One region of the Neorhizobium sp. BT27B genome, then DNA from elsewhere that is predicted to be linked to it. Evidence: predicted binding sites of a transcription regulator. Region 1 holds the regulator's gene; each other region holds the start of a gene.

Region 1 (3,759 bases):
ACCGCATTGCTTGCGGCAAACCTGTGATCACCGAAATCGAATTTTTCAGCGCTTGCATCAAGCACGGTCCCAATCCGCTCGACGTCTTCCTGCGTATTCCCCGCCAGCAGAACAACCTGGGACAAAGCCGCGACACCATTTTCATGACGTTCCAGCGCCGATCGATCTGCCGGCAGGGGATCGAGCCGCTGGCATGTGAAGACGCCGAAAGAATCAGCGTCACTCCGCGCCGCAAAGGCCAGCCGAAAACGGGCCAGTTTTTCGGTCCCGTCCGGCAATTTGGCAAATCTCGAAAATTCCAGCATCTTGCCGGCAGAGACCCCGGCCTCGACAAACCGGGCATCATCCGCCTGCGCATCGTCGGTTGCCAGCGCCATGGCGGACAGTCCCTCCTCACCTGCAGGAGTGCGAAACTCACCATCCTGCCGGACAAACACGTTTCCATCGGCGAATGCCTGATCATAGGCAGCCTGATCCACTATGGAAAGCGGCTCGAGATAAGTACCGTCACCCATGAAAACACAGGCATTTCCCGTCCCGAAGGGATGGGCGGCATCTGCAGCCACGGTGAAGCCCAGTGCTTTCAATCGGCGGCGGGCGCCATCAAGCGACATGGTCGGCAGGACGAGATGATCGATCGTGAACATGGCAGCCCATTTCCAAGCGTTGATTGTCTTAGTGATCGATCTTTCCGGCTGCACGATCAAGACCAGCCGCAGCACTGTTCGTTCCGCGCAACTACCATTTTTCGCCACTTGCAGAACACACATGGAACATATAGTGTCCGTTCTGGATTTGTTTCACCTTTGAGGACCCGCCATGCTCACGCGCAAACAGCAGGAACTGCTTCTGTTCATTCACGAACGAATGAAGGAATCCGGCGTCCCTCCATCGTTCGACGAGATGAAGGATGCGCTGGATCTGGCATCCAAATCAGGCATCCATCGCCTGATCACTGCGCTTGAAGAACGCGGTTTCATCCGCCGTTTGCCGAACCGTGCCCGCGCACTGGAAGTCATCAAGCTGCCGGACGCCTACAATGCAAGCCTGCAGCCGCGCAAACCGTTTGCACCGAGCGTCATCGAAGGCAGCCTCGGCAAGACGCAGCCCGTGCGTCAGGTGACACCGCCGCCTGTTGCCAATGACAGTATGCCCGCAACAACCGTGCCGGTCATGGGCCGCATTGCGGCCGGCGTGCCGATCTCGGCGATCCAGAACACGACGCATGAAATTGCCGTGCCACCGGAAATGCTGGGCAGCGGTGAGCATTATGCACTGGAAGTGCGTGGTGATTCGATGATCGAGGCCGGCATTCTGGATGGCGATACGGTCATCATCCGCAACGGCAGCACGGCAATGCCGGGCGATATCATCGTGGCGCTGGTCGACGACGAGGAAGCGACGCTCAAGCGTTTCCGCCGCAAGGGCGCATCGATCGCGCTCGAAGCGGCCAACCCGGCCTATGAGACCCGCATTTTCCCGCAGGAACGCGTCAAGGTGCAGGGCAAGCTCGTCGGCCTCATTCGCCGTTACCACTGATACCTGCCTTGCCGCTCAAAAAGCGCAGCGGCTCCGGCAGTGTCGGATCAAAAAGATTGCGCCGCCAGTCATAGTCGCGGTGACGCGTCCAGGAGCGATCGGCGCCGACCATGGCGGCGGCGATCGACCATTGTTTGGGATCAGAATTTCCGTTGAAGCGGATTTCCAATGCTCCTGTTCTGCGTAACGCCTCGCCGTTGATCATCAATGCGCCCGAACGACAGCGATCAAAACGGGCACGTGCCGCAACAACCATTTGCGCGACATCGCAGGCAGGCCCGGCAAAGCGGGCATCTTCCACCACAGCGACCGCCGGGCCGCTGGTTGTTCTTGCGACACACCATGACCGGCCTGCGCAGACGAATGTATCCAATACACTTTCGCGCAGAGCCTTTTGCATCGCCTGCCGCGCTTGAAATACTTCTTCGGGCGTGAGGGGCGGTCGTCGTGATGTCGCTCGTTCTTTCGGTGCGTTGGCCTCTCGCAGTGCGGTGGCCTGCTGCTCTCCTCCCATGCTCGTCGAGACTGACCTCAATCCATCCGCAGTTTTTGGAACGGCCGCTCCATTCGGCAGCAGCACCGCAACCTCTGCCGATGTCGTTGTACCGTTTTTCGGCGATGGCGTGTCCAGCAATGTCGGCGCCGCAGGCTGGGGCAATGACAATGCGTGGCGCCACTGCGAATAAATGAAACCGGGCGGACGCGCGCGATTGGTCGCGACCTGCTTATTGCCCAGCAAGGCGGCAAGGCTTCCATCTTCGGAAACCAGAAAATCCGGCGGCGGATCATGCGCCACCCGCCATGACAGAAAGATGGCCAGTGCCAGAAGCGGCAAACCCAGCAGATGAAGGCGTGTGCGCAGCAAGGTCAGCATCAGAAAACCGGCTGTGGCGACGGGCAGAAACCACGACGGTTGGCGCCCGATGGCAACATCACCTCCCCAGGTCGCAACCATCTTGGCGACAACGATAACGCCCTCCAGCCCGACGCCCATCACCTTCAGGAAAAAGCCGTCGAGGCCAAATGGCATCAACAGCATACCGATCAGGCCGAAGGGCATGACGATGAAGGAGACCAACGGCATGGCGGCCAGGTTCGCCGCCAGTCCATAGGTCGATATCCGGTGAAAATGGTCGATGGAAAAGATAGCCGTCGACAGACCGCCGATCAGCGATGTGGCGAAAACCCCGCCGGCCAGATGCCCGATCGCCAGAACGGGCTTGAGTGCCGCGGGTCGCCATGGCGTTTCGCCGTCTTGCGCCGCCCCGCGCCTGCTCCATGCAGAATAACCTGCGACCAGCGCCACCGTTGCCGCAAAAGACATCTGAAAACTCGGCCCCAATATCTCCGAGGGTGAGACGACAAGAACGACAAGCGCCGCCAACGCCACATTGCGCAGGCTGATCGATGGGCGATCGAAAAACACGGCGGCCAGCATGATCGCCATCATGATGTAGGCGCGCTCTGCCGATACACCGAAGCCCGAAGTCAGGTAATAGCCGGTTGCCATCAACAGCGCCGCGGCCGCGGCCAGTTTCTTCACCGGAAAGGCCTGGGCAAATCCTGGCAGAAGCGCAAGCAGACTGCGCATGCCGATAAAAAAGATGCCCGCCGCCAGCGCCATGTTCAGACCGGATATGGCAACGATATGGGCAAGGCCCGACACGCGCAAAGCCTCGGTCGTTTCATCGGAAATCGCTCGCCGTTCGTCGGTGACGATGGCGGCGGCAAACGCGCCGGGATCACCGGGCACGGTTGCGCGGATGCGCGAGGCGATCGCGCTGCGCCATGCAAAGACGGTTCGCTCAAGTGTTTGCGCCCAGGTCTCGGCAACCGGTCCACTCATCAGCGTGGGGGCACCGTAGAAAAAGCCGATCGCGCCTATGCCGTCGTAATAGGAGGAAAAGGCGAAATCGACGAGGCCGGGCAACGCCGGTCCGGAAGGCGGCGATATCCGCGCCCGCCCGCCAATCCGGTCTCCGATGTCGAAAGCAGGCTGGCGCGTTCGCGACAACAGCGTGATGCGTGTCGGCGGCCGACGAAGCTGCGGCGACGCCGTGCTTTCGAGCGCCAGCACATACCGCCAGCGCCCCTCGCCACTGGGTTCGCGCATTTCGACGACACCCGTCACCACCGTCGTGACCGGCTGATCCAGAACGACGGTGGAGCGTCGCCAGTCCTGAAAAGCCGCCAGCAACATGCCCGCGGTCAGCAGAACAG
Region 2 (3,759 bases), 290 kb from region 1:
GAACTTTAGGCGTCGCCCAGATAAGTCTTGATGGTTTCAATGAATTTTGGAACCGAGATAGGCTTCGATACATAGGCCTCGCAGCCGCCTTGTCGAATCCGTTCCTCATCACCCTTCATGGCAAAAGCCGTGACGGCAATGACCGGGATGACGTGCAGCTCGTCGTCTTCCTTCAGCCACTTGGTCACTTCCAGACCGGAGACTTCCGGCAACTGGATATCCATGAGAATGAGGTCCGGGCGATGTTTGCGGGCCAGATCAAGCGCTTCCATGCCATTGCGAGTCTGGATAGTCGCATAGCCGGAAGCCTCGATGAGGTCGCGAAAGAGCTTCATGTTCAGCTCATTGTCTTCGACGATCATGACCTGCTTGACCATTTATGAACGATCCTCATTGCGCACGGAAACTTGGCCGGGAACGGCCGGTTCCGGCCTTGTAACGACATCGCGAAGATATAAGTTCACCCCACGACCGATTCCAAAAACTCTTGTTCGTTTCAGTCTAGAGTAATTTGTTTGAAGAAAAGGTAACTTACGAGCATGCAAGGACCGCTTGAGCCGCGACAGAAAGACAAAGCGGCAGCCGTCGACCCGGAAGAAACCGCTGTCACCCTGCTGGGCTGGCTTGCGAGCGAGCCGGATATGATGAGCCGCTTCCTGGCGCTTTCCGGCATACAGGCGCCACAACTGCGTCAGGCGATCAACGATCCGGGCTTTCTCGCCGGCATGCTGGATTTCGTCATGGCGCATGAGCCATCGCTGATGGCCTTTTGCGAAACCACAAATACTAGACCGGAAAGCGTGGTCGCCGCTTGGCATCACTATTCCGGCCCGGTGATGGATTGAGACGGACGTGACATGACGACGGCGGCAGATAGCATTCTCGACATCACGCATGTTTGCGTCACCGACCGCCCGCTGGTGGTCTGCGATGTCGATGACGTCGTCCTGCATTTCACGGACCCGTTCGTCGATTTCCTGAGCGCCGAAGGCTACGAGTTTCTGCCGCGCTCCTTCAAGCTGACCGGAAACATCCTCGCCCGCGAGAGCGGTCTGGAGATCGATGCGGCCGAGGTGAAACGGCTGATCCACGCCTTCTTCGAGGCGCAGGAAACCTGGCAGCTGCCGTTCGAAGACGTTGCCCGGACGCTGGAGGCACTTTCCGCCGATGCCGACGTGGTGTTCCTGACCGCCATGCCGCCCTGTTATAGCGAACAGCGGCGCCGCCTTCTCGACAGGCTCGGCCTTGCTTTTCCGATGATCGCCAGCGAAGAACCCAAGGGGCCGATCATGCGGCGCCTGAATGCCGAGCGAATTCTGCCCACCACCTTCATAGACGACATGGCCTACAATCTGCATTCCGTGCGCGAGCATATGCCGGACAGCCTGCTCATTCAGTTGATGCCGGACACGCCACTGCGCCTGATGGCGCCGAAACCGCAGGACGATATCGTTCGCGCCCGCGACTGGCGGCATGCCGAAGAACTGATCCGAGGCCATTGGCAACCGCGCTGAAGCGCGCCTTGCTTGCCTCAAAAATCCGGTCTGGAAGTTGTGCATGCCCACGCCCTTCCTGCTTGAGAGTTGCGATCTTACGGCCTAATGTGAATTTGTTCAACATTTGTTCCGAAGATGGCAGCCGAGCACGATACCACAGAGAAACCCGGGTCATTTTGTAGAGACTGCCTGACGGAACAGCCGGAGGGCCGTACCCGCTGTCGTGCCTGCGGTAGTCCTCGCCTGTTGCGACACAAGGAACTCTATGGCCTGACGCTGGCCCATATCGATTGCGACGCCTTTTACGCCAGTATCGAAAAACGCGACGACCCCAGCCTTGCCGACAAGCCGGTGATTATCGGCGGCGGCAAGCGCGGCGTCGTATCCACCGCCTGTTACATTGCCCGTATCAGCGGCGTGCGCTCCGCCATGCCGATGTTCAAGGCGCTTGAAGCCTGCCCGGATGCAGTGGTGATCAGGCCCAATATGGAAAAATACGTGACCGTCGGCCGGCAGATGCGATCGATGATGCAGGACCTGACGCCGCTGGTGCAGCCGCTCTCCATCGATGAGGCCTTTCTCGAACTGGCCGGCACCGAACGGCTGCACCGCGACCCGCCGGCCCGCACGCTTGCCCGCTTCGCCAAACGGGTGGAAAGCGAACTTGGCATTTCCATTTCGGTCGGGCTTTCCTACTGCAAGTTTCTCGCCAAGGTCGCTTCCGACCTGCAGAAACCGCGCGGCTTTTCGGTGATCGGCAAGGCCGAGGCATTGAGTTTCCTGGCGCCCCGCCCCGTCACCACGATCTGGGGTGTCGGCAAGGCATTCAATGCCTCGCTGGAGGCCGACGGCATACGCACCATCGGGCAATTGCAGGCGATGGCGGAGGGTGACCTGATGCGCCGTTATGGCGTAATGGGGCAGCGGCTTTTTCGGCTGTCGCGCGGCATCGACGACCGTACCGTGCATCTCAACGAGGCAGCCAAAAGCGTTTCGGCGGAGACCACCTTTTTCGATGACATTTCCAGCCATGACCAACTGGTGCCGATCCTGCGCGAACTCTCGGAAAAGGTCTCTACCCGGCTGAAGAAACACGACATTGCCGGGCATACGGTTGTGCTGAAAATGAAGACGTCGGACTTCAAGAGCCGCACACGCAATCGCCGTCTGGAAGACCCGACCCAGCTGGCCGACCGGATCTTTCGCACCGGCCTGCAATTGTTGGAGCGGGAGACGGACGGCACAAAGTTTCGCCTGCTCGGCATCGGCGTGACCGACCTCGAAGGCTCCTCCCGCGCTGACCCGCCTGACCTCGTGGACCAGCAGGCAACCCGGCGGGCGCAGGCGGAAGCGGCCATCGACAAGCTGCGCGACAAATTTGGCAAGAGCGCGGTCGAGACCGGCTACACGTTCGGCGGAAAAGACCGCAAACGCTGAACCTGTCACGCTTGCCGTCACTGCAATGTGAGACATTCGTGTTGCGAAACGACAATTCTGCGCGCGCCGGTCAAACCTTTATTAAGCATGTGACGATAGACTGTGAGCCTGTATTGCGTATGAGGTTTCCATGTACCGGCTTGCGGCCTTCGGCCTTGCATTGATGTCCACCTGCGTCATGGCCGGCACTGCCGCCGCCGAAAACGCCCGGACCCTGCAGATCATCGTTTCCAAGGACAAGCAGTCACTGGCTGTCTATGATGGCGACACGGTGGTTTCGACCTCGAAGGTCTCCACCGGCAAGGAAGGCCATGACACGCCGACGGGGATCTTTTCGATCCTCGACAAGAAAAAATACCACGAGTCCAACATCTATTCGAATGCGCCGATGCCGTGGATGCAACGCCTGACATGGTCCGGCATCGCGCTGCACGAATCCAGCAGCGTGCCGAATTACCCGGCCTCGCATGGCTGCGTGCGCCTGCCGGCCGCCTTTGCGCAATCGCTATACGGCCAGACCGAGCGTGGCGTGCATGTGATCATTACCGATGCGCAGGTGACGCCCGTCATGCTGCATGACGCAAAACTGTTTGCGCCGAAAAAGCCGGTGCCCGCAAACCTTATGTCCGACGTGCCGTTGCGCGCCGACAATTTTTCCCGCACGACCAAGCAGCTGGAAGTGGCCATGAACATGGCGCCCGCCGCACCCGCTTTTGCCGCGCCGAAAAAGGCGCATGTAGAAACCCCGGAAGCCGCCCCGTTGCGTATCCTGATCACCCGCCGCGGCGAACGCGAGCAGGTGGCCGACGTGCAGGCCATGCTGAAC
Region 3 (3,759 bases), on a different contig from region 1:
TTCAAGTGGTGGTCTCCTTGAGGGCGGCGTCGATGAGTTCGGACCAGACGCGATTGAGCTTGTCGGGATACCCATCGATACCGAGCGTGATGTTGCCGTCGCCACAGGAGAAATCGTCGAAGTAAACAGAGATTTCACTGGCGGCTTCGTGCAGGGCGGCGGACGGCTCGCGCATAGCCTCAATGGCGGCGCGAGCGTAGCTTTCGTAACTGTTGCGCCCCTCTTGGTCGGCTTTCGCTATTGCTTCGGTTACACGCTCAATCATGCTAGTCATGACCCAGCTATCCCTGCAAACTCCCGGAATTCGGCGACGGCCTTCTTCGTGGCCAGCTGGGCGGATGAGACGTATTCCCATGCGTCTTCGTTCTGGCCGTCCTCGAACAGGTCGGATGCCGCCTGCATATTGTCGAGCGATAAGGCCAGTGCCTCACCCAGCGTGTTGATCAGCGCCTCGCGCGCAGCTAGTTGCTCAACAATCACCGGACCGAGCACGAGCTCGTTCATTTTACGCGCGAGATCCGGATTGGCCTCAAGGGTCTGCATTGCGGCGCCGATATCGACGACGATCGGGACGGACATGGAAGTCTCCTCTATGTGATGGTGTGTTGGTTATCGCGGAAGTGGTCCGCGCTCAGATGGGTAGGTGGTGCTCCCGAATATCCAAAGGCCGGCAAACCACCTGAGTTTGAACGACACCCCGTACCAGCGAGCCAGCGCATGATCGGTGTAGTTGTTGAGTGCTTCGCCACCTGCGTTTTTGGATAGCAAACTGCCTGTGTAAGCTCGAAGTTTGGTGGGCAATTCCGGCTCGCCAGCATGAAGGCGAACCCCGAAAAGCGCCCTCAAGACACTCGCCCCAACAGCGCACAGACATCGGACGACGGCACGACGAAGCCAAATCGCACGCCGATCGGGATTAGGCCGGTAGCGTCAGACAGCAGACCGACGGTGATGCCGACGACATCGCCAGATGACGAGAATACCGGGCCACCGCTCATACCCTTCACGGTCGTGATGTCCGTGATGTAGACCAACTTCCAAGGACCTTGCGTCCGAGGGTCGCCGGCAATATTGCCGTAGGCCGATACGAAGTCGACGACCAGAGGATTGCCCATGGCCTCGATGACCGCCCCGACATCCATACGACCGCAGTCCAGGTGAGCGGCAGGCAACATCGCGGGCGACGTGCGCAGCAGCGCGATGTCGTATTCATTGTTGATCCACAGGACGTCGGCTTGGCGTGACTGACCATCCTTCGTCACCAATTGCACCGACTTCACGTCGCGGGCGACGTGCGCAGCAGTCAGAACAAATCCTGTGCCAATGTGCACGCCCGAACCGTGGCCGGTCTTTGTGACGACTTTGACGGTCGCCGCAGCTGTAACCGGCGCGGCGGTGAGCTTTTCTGTGTAGGCCGCAACCGTTGGGGCGGCAAAGTAGGCGACGCCGCTGAGTGCGACAGCGAAGGATGCGAACGCAATGCGTCTGAATCTGGTCATGACGGCCTCCTTTGTGTGGTGATGGTGGCCGGACGCTGGCGGTCGCAAATTCTTGTGTCAACTCGCGGCGTGCATGGGAACAATCATCAGCACTCAATGTTCTTTCTACGCGCCGGTTGATCTTGACGATGCGTCAGCTGGCAGCGCCATTGCCCCGCGTACCGACATGCGCGGGGCTTTGTGCGTTTAGAGCGCTCTCGACTGTTTCAGAACATATCGACAACGCAGGATGGGTTATCCACCGCGTTTCCACAGCCGGCCCTGCACATATAAATTAGCAGTTTCAATCAGCTATGATGTTGCCAACCACAGGCCGATTGACTCCCTCGCGAATGAGAACATAATAGGAACAAAAGCCTATTGTGAGATCATGAATACGAACCGCACCGTCATCGCAGACCTACAAGAGCGCATCGACCAGATCGCCGGCGGAGCTGTGCGTCAACGCAAAACGGTCCCTTTCGGAGTCCCCGAGATTGATAGCCGGTTGCCTGGCGGCGGATTGGCGATCGGAGCGACGCATGAGATTGCGGGCGGCGGAACCGACGTGGTGTCCGGCGCAGTGTCGGCGCTGTTCACGGCAGGAATAGCGGCGCGGATACCCGGCCCGGTCCTGTGGTGCCTCGCTCGTGCCGACCTTTTCGCGCCATCCTTGGTGCAGGTCGGCCTCAGCATGGACCGTGTGATTTTCGTCGAATCCAAAGACGAGGAAGGCGTGATCGAATGCGCCGAGGAAGGCCTCCGGTATCGCGGCGTGGCAGTTGTTGTCGCTGAACTGGTGCGCCTGCCAATGGTAGCCAGCCGACGCTTCCAACTCGCAGCAGAGCAGTCTGGAGCGACCGGGCTTATCATTCGTCGGTGGCGGCGCCAGCAAGAAGCCACAGACTTTGGAAGCCCGACCGCCTCTATGACGAGATGGCGGGTGTCACCCCTTCCTTCTGAACCCTTACCCGTTCCCGGCATTGGTCGGCCCCGCTGGTTTCTAGAGCTCATGCGTGTTCGCGCAGCTGAGAGTTTTGACGTTGAGGTAAACGCGTGCAACGCAACAGGCCACATGACATCTATCGAAGAACGAGAAGACCCATGGAGGGCAGCACTTTGAGCCTTCCCAAATTGCGCGACTTCCGCGGTGACAAGATCGAAATGGTTTGCCACCGGTGCGACCGCCATGGCGTCTACGATCGCAAACAGTTGGTCAAAAGGCTTGGGGCCGAAACGGAATTCGTCGAACTTCGCCGCATAATGGCCATCGGCTGCGACCGCCGCGGAACCGATCAATGCGAAGCTCGGTTCCCTTGTCTGTTGAAAGCCAACATACTCATCGAGGCAGGTAAATGAGCGACGAAAGCCGTACAGCCCAATTGGACGGCGCCGGGCCGTATCTTCATTATTGCAGCACCGAGGGCTGCGGCAAGTGGGGTGGCTGGGGATTCCGCCATGGGCACGATGAACCGAAATGGTGGTGTTATGAGCACTATCCATACAAACGCGGAACCGTGCGTAACGAGTCGGCAGAGCTTGCGGATAGCTTGAAATGAAAAAGCGCCCCCTGCCGGCGGGCAGGAGGCGCTTCGTTACTTATTGGGTGTCAGCACTTTGTGCCGGCGGCGCCTGCACCGGGATTTGTGGCGCCGGAAGAAGTCGTGCCGGACTGAGCTGCGCCCTGAGTACCGCCGGGCGCGCCGCAGTTCGACTGCGAGCTACCCGGCGAGTCGCTAGCCTTGCCACCGGACGCGCCGGTCGACGAACCGCCATTGTTACCGCCACCAGTGCCAGTCGAGCCGGAGTTGGAACCGCTTGCGCCGCTGGAACTACCAGAGCCTCCACCATTGTCGCCCCCTGTGCCGGAAGAGCCGCCAGATGACTGAGCCATTGCGGACGTTGCAAGGCCGAGAGAGAGCGCGGCGACTGTGAGAATCTTGATCATTGGGTGTTCCTCTTGTTTTTTGTTGATGCGAATGTCCAACAAGACGAAACTTGATTAGTTCCAATCGATATAGCGGGAGGATTGAAAGCGAGGTGTGCCTGATTGCGCCGCTTCGCGTAGCAGCTTAGCCATCTACCAGCGACAACAACCACTCGAATAGCTGGATGAAGTCTCGGCCTGTTCGCTGCAGGTCGTCAAACATCAATGTCAGTTCTCGGTGGACCAATATGCCGGCGATGACGAGGATCAGCACCGCAACCAAAGGCCAGATTGGTGGTTTACGTTTCGGCGTAGGCTTTGAAACGTCGACTGGACTGTTATCGTTCAAGTCTG
Region 4 (3,759 bases), on a different contig from region 1:
GATCCGCAATACCGATGCCGGACAGATTGAGCGCGCCCGCAGCAAACACCATTTCCTCCGGCCGGGCAGCGCCTTCGAGAAAAGAAAAATTGGTGCGCGCGCCGATCTCAAAAAAGCGTTGTTCGGACCTCATGCGAAAAGACCATGCATGAACCAGCGCTGCGTTGGATCGCGATCATAAAGGCCTTTTCGAAAGATCCAGAACCGATAGCCGGCTGTGGATTCCAGTCGAAAATAATCCCGTGTCGCCGCCTCTTCGTCATCCAGCCACCATTCGGGGCTTAGTCGCTCAGGGCCTTCCGCCCGCGCCACCTGGTGAGTGAGGCGGCGCCAGCGAAAACGCGTCGGCGGCCCATCGGGGATTTCGGCGGCAAAGCTTTCCAGAGGCTCCGGCACCCGGAAAAGACGGAGAGGCCGTTCACTACGCGAAAGAACCGCAGGGGTCTCGGGCATCTGTTTGCCGAGCGGCAAAGCCTCTATGGCGGGTACGAAAATCTCCGCTCTCTCGGGGATATGGCTTTCACGCAACTGATATGTCTGCAGGCAATCCGGCCCAAGCCGAGCCGCCACCTGATCCACGAACGTGGAGAGCGACAAATGTCTGCGATCCGTGGCAGCCAGGTCGGATTGCACACTCTCGAATGGCTCATGATGCAGCACGTTGAGACGCAGGATCTCGTAACCGAAACCGATATCGAGATGGCTCTGCAAGGAGGCGAGCCTTTCCGTGAACAATGCAGTAATCCTGTCCGCATCTCGCAAGGGGCGTGAGGCACCAGCCGAAATGCGCGACACCTGCCCATCGATGCGAAACAGCACCAGTTCGAACAGCCGCCCACCGGCACCCCGCGCTTCAAACCCGGAAAGCAGGCATTGCGCGATCTGCCGTGTGACAAAAAGAATGTCATCTTCCGACTTGATCGGATCGGCGAGACGGCGTTCGGCCGACAGGCTGGCAACCGGCCGACGTGGAGAGATGGGCTCCTCATCGTCGCCGCAGGCCTGATCGAGCCGCAGCATAACCTCTGCGCCAAAACGCCGCACAAGGGGCGCCCGTGGCGTCCGCATGAGATCGGCAACACGTTTCAGCCCGAGTTTCTGTAAAGCCGCAACCGTATTCGGACCAAGCCGCAGCGCGGCCACCGGAAGCGGCGCCAGCGCTTCCTCGCGATTTTCATCTCTGACGACACGATTGTCGCCATAATGGCACACCGCCCATGACAGGCCCGGAGACGAAGAAATCGCGCCACGCACTTCCAATCCCATCTGGGAAAGGCGATTGAGAATGTCTTCCAGCAAGGCGGCTTCGCCACCCATGAGATGAGCGCAGCCGGTAATGTCCAGAAAAAGGCCGTTGCGTCCTTCCAGCGCCACCAGAGGCGTATAACGGTCGCACCAATCGGCAATGCCTTCGAGGAGCCGGTGATCGGCGGCCTGATCTTCGTCGATGACAATCACATTGGGGCAAATGGCCCGTGCTTCGGCCAGCCCCTGCCCGAGCCGAAGGCCCAGCCGGCCCGCCTCTTCATCGCAGCCGACAAGACGCAAGGTGTTGTCGGCAAAAGCGACACAAACGACTGGTCCCGTTTCAGGACGCCCGCTCGAACGCCAGCCGTGTCCCCATTGCCGCCGCAGCACCCGATCGATCGACAATCTTGGAAAGGTCAGAGCCAGAATACGCTGCTGTCCCGTTCGCAAGGACAGATTTTGCTGGGGTGTGAACAATTGAGAGGCGGCGGTCATGGGAATTCCATTCCAGAAGCAGAGAGAATGGAGTCGGGTTGCGGCTCCTTTCCAGGGTGAGACGAAAGACGGAATGCCCGATGCTGCCGCCAAGCATGGTTCCATCGGCGAGATACCGGTTTGCTGCCGGTGCAGTTTCGACCAGAAAACGGAAAGTGGCGCTGCTTGCCTCTTCCTCTCCGGCCTGCCGCAAGATCAGCAGGGGACGCCCTGCTGTTTTGGCGCGAAGGCTCAACCTGCGGCTTTCGGTGAGGCCGAAATGCCGAAGATTGCCGCTCACTTCCAAAATCGTCACGGCAAAAGCGCCGCTTGCCGCCGCCGCTTCCGCCAGCCACAGCGCATCCTCAAGCTTGCGAGGCCGCGCATGCAGAAAGGTCTGTGGTGAAATTCCAAAATCCATCAGACCCAGCGCATAGGGCATGCCGGCTTCCAGAACGGCGAGACGGTCAGCGATCCAGAGGATCGGCAGTCCATTTCCCACGCCTTGGCCGACCGAAATGCCGTTACGCTCATTTTGCACAAGCGCTGCAATGGCCAATGTAAAACCGCTGGCCGCACCGGCATCCTTCATGGCCCCGGTGCGGATTTCAGTCAGCCCATCCAAAGGCAAACCGCCATCGAGCACCTGATCGAGAGCATCAACCTCAAACGGAAGCCGCTCCCGCTTTTCCTGCGTGCTAACGATCTCTTCAGCCCTGTCGCCCGAAGTATCGAACGCCCGGATATTTTTGCCCTCCATACGGGCAATGGTTTCACGCAGGGCAAAGACTGCCTCCTGCGCCATAGCTTTCCCAGCCATGACGTCAGCTCCCGTCCAGATATGTTCACTTTATGTTCTTATGGATTCCAGAGCTGGCTTGAGGAGTCAACCGCAATGTGAAATGATTCCCATTACGATTGCGCTGAGCATTGAATCCGCACTCGAAAAATTTTCTCAAAAAGCATATATGCATGGCCATAAGGAGTACCCATGGCCCGTATCGACCAGACCGACGATTGGCGTGATCGCCATGCGCCCACCATCAGTGCCTTTGAATCGCTTGCGATCGAAGCCTATGGTGTCTTGCCTGCAGAATTCCGAGCACTGACAAGCAACCTGACGATCGAAATCGAGGATTTTCCCGATGACGACGTTTTTGAAGACATGGCTTTGGAAACGCCCTTCGATCTGCTCGGCCTTTTCGAAGGACGCGGCATTTCGGAGCGTTTCACCGTCGAGACAGGTGAGCTGCCGAACCGGATCAGGCTCTATCGCCGCCCGATCCTGGATTACTGGGCGGAAAACGAGGAAACACTGGGCGATATTATCACCCATGTGCTGATCCACGAAATCGGCCATCATTTCGGCCTCAGCGACGACGACATGGAGCGCATCGAGGAAAGCGCAGACGCCGCCGCTTCTGCCGAACGATAAGGACTTACTGTTCGCCGAGCTTCATGTCGGGATGGTAATCCTTGCCCTCTACCGTCTTGGTAACAGGCTGGGCGCACTGCATTTCGCCGGTCTTGGCATTAAAGGCATAGGCCGGAGAACCTGCCAGTTCCCAGCCCTTGTTCAGGGCCAACGTCACTCTGTGACAAAATGCGGCGTCATCCGGCCCGGTGAGAAGACGGTAAAGCTTCATGCGTTTTTCCTTCGCTCTGCGATGCGGTTTGCTTGTGCGACCAGTTTTTCCGCCTGCATCAGATGCAGGCGTTCAACCATGCGGCCATTCATGGTGATGACATTGAAATTTTGGGCCTCGGGCCGGGCAAAGCTGGCAATGATCGCCTGCGCCTCCTCCACCGCTTCACATGAGGGCCCAAAAGCGCGATTGGCGGTTTCGATCTGGAGCGGGTGGATCAGCATCTTGCCGTCAAACCCCATGTCGCGGCCCTGGATACATTCCTCATCGAACGCAGCATGATCTCGAAAATCGTTGAAGACGCTATCGATCACATCCAGACCATAGGCGCGTGCAGCCAGCACCACCTGCATCATCCAGGGCACGAGATACGTGCGTCCTGGCCGGGCCG

Evidence for each region. The regulator LexA, encoded in region 1, represses DNA repair genes until DNA is damaged. The targets are predictions, from matches to a motif close to TGTTCNNNNTGTGTTCNG.
Region 2: AAIH70_RS01830 (DNA polymerase IV) is a predicted target of LexA. The motif match lies at 1,611-1,628, and genes of this name have one in related genera.
Region 3: AAIH70_RS28365 (ImuA family protein) is a predicted target of LexA. The motif match lies at 1,834-1,851, and genes of this name have one in related genera.
Region 4: AAIH70_RS22615 (ImuA family protein) is a predicted target of LexA. The motif match lies at 2,565-2,582, and genes of this name have one in related genera.

The regions. Positions count from the first base shown of each region.
Region 1 covers NZ_JBCIYT010000001.1:48,401-52,159, forward strand. The annotation lists gene AAIH70_RS00230 (VOC family protein) at 1-647, opposite strand, end outside; gene lexA (transcriptional repressor LexA) at 820-1,539, shown strand; gene AAIH70_RS00240 (ComEC/Rec2 family competence protein) at 1,520-3,759, opposite strand, start outside.
Region 2 covers NZ_JBCIYT010000001.1:338,055-341,813, forward strand. The annotation lists gene AAIH70_RS01815 (response regulator) at 6-377, opposite strand; gene AAIH70_RS01820 (DUF3572 domain-containing protein) at 540-845, shown strand; gene AAIH70_RS01825 (hypothetical protein) at 858-1,514, shown strand; gene AAIH70_RS01830 (DNA polymerase IV) at 1,632-2,933, shown strand; gene AAIH70_RS01835 (L,D-transpeptidase family protein) at 3,064-3,759, shown strand, end outside.
Region 3 covers NZ_JBCIYT010000017.1:5,202-8,960, reverse strand. The annotation lists gene AAIH70_RS28385 (oxidoreductase) at 1-5, opposite strand, end outside; gene AAIH70_RS28380 (hypothetical protein) at 2-274, opposite strand; gene AAIH70_RS28375 (hypothetical protein) at 271-579, opposite strand; gene AAIH70_RS28370 (trypsin-like peptidase domain-containing protein) at 843-1,499, opposite strand; gene AAIH70_RS28365 (ImuA family protein) at 1,870-2,601, shown strand; gene AAIH70_RS28360 (hypothetical protein) at 2,583-2,837, shown strand; gene AAIH70_RS28355 (hypothetical protein) at 2,834-3,037, shown strand; gene AAIH70_RS28350 (hypothetical protein) at 3,088-3,426, opposite strand; gene AAIH70_RS28345 (hypothetical protein) at 3,551-3,754, opposite strand.
Region 4 covers NZ_JBCIYT010000009.1:100,101-103,859, forward strand. The annotation lists gene AAIH70_RS22605 (error-prone DNA polymerase) at 1-133, opposite strand, end outside; gene AAIH70_RS22610 (Y-family DNA polymerase) at 130-1,698, opposite strand; gene AAIH70_RS22615 (ImuA family protein) at 1,589-2,542, opposite strand; gene AAIH70_RS22620 (metallopeptidase family protein) at 2,714-3,157, shown strand; gene AAIH70_RS22625 (DUF1737 domain-containing protein) at 3,162-3,368, opposite strand; gene AAIH70_RS22630 (HpcH/HpaI aldolase/citrate lyase family protein) at 3,365-3,759, opposite strand, start outside.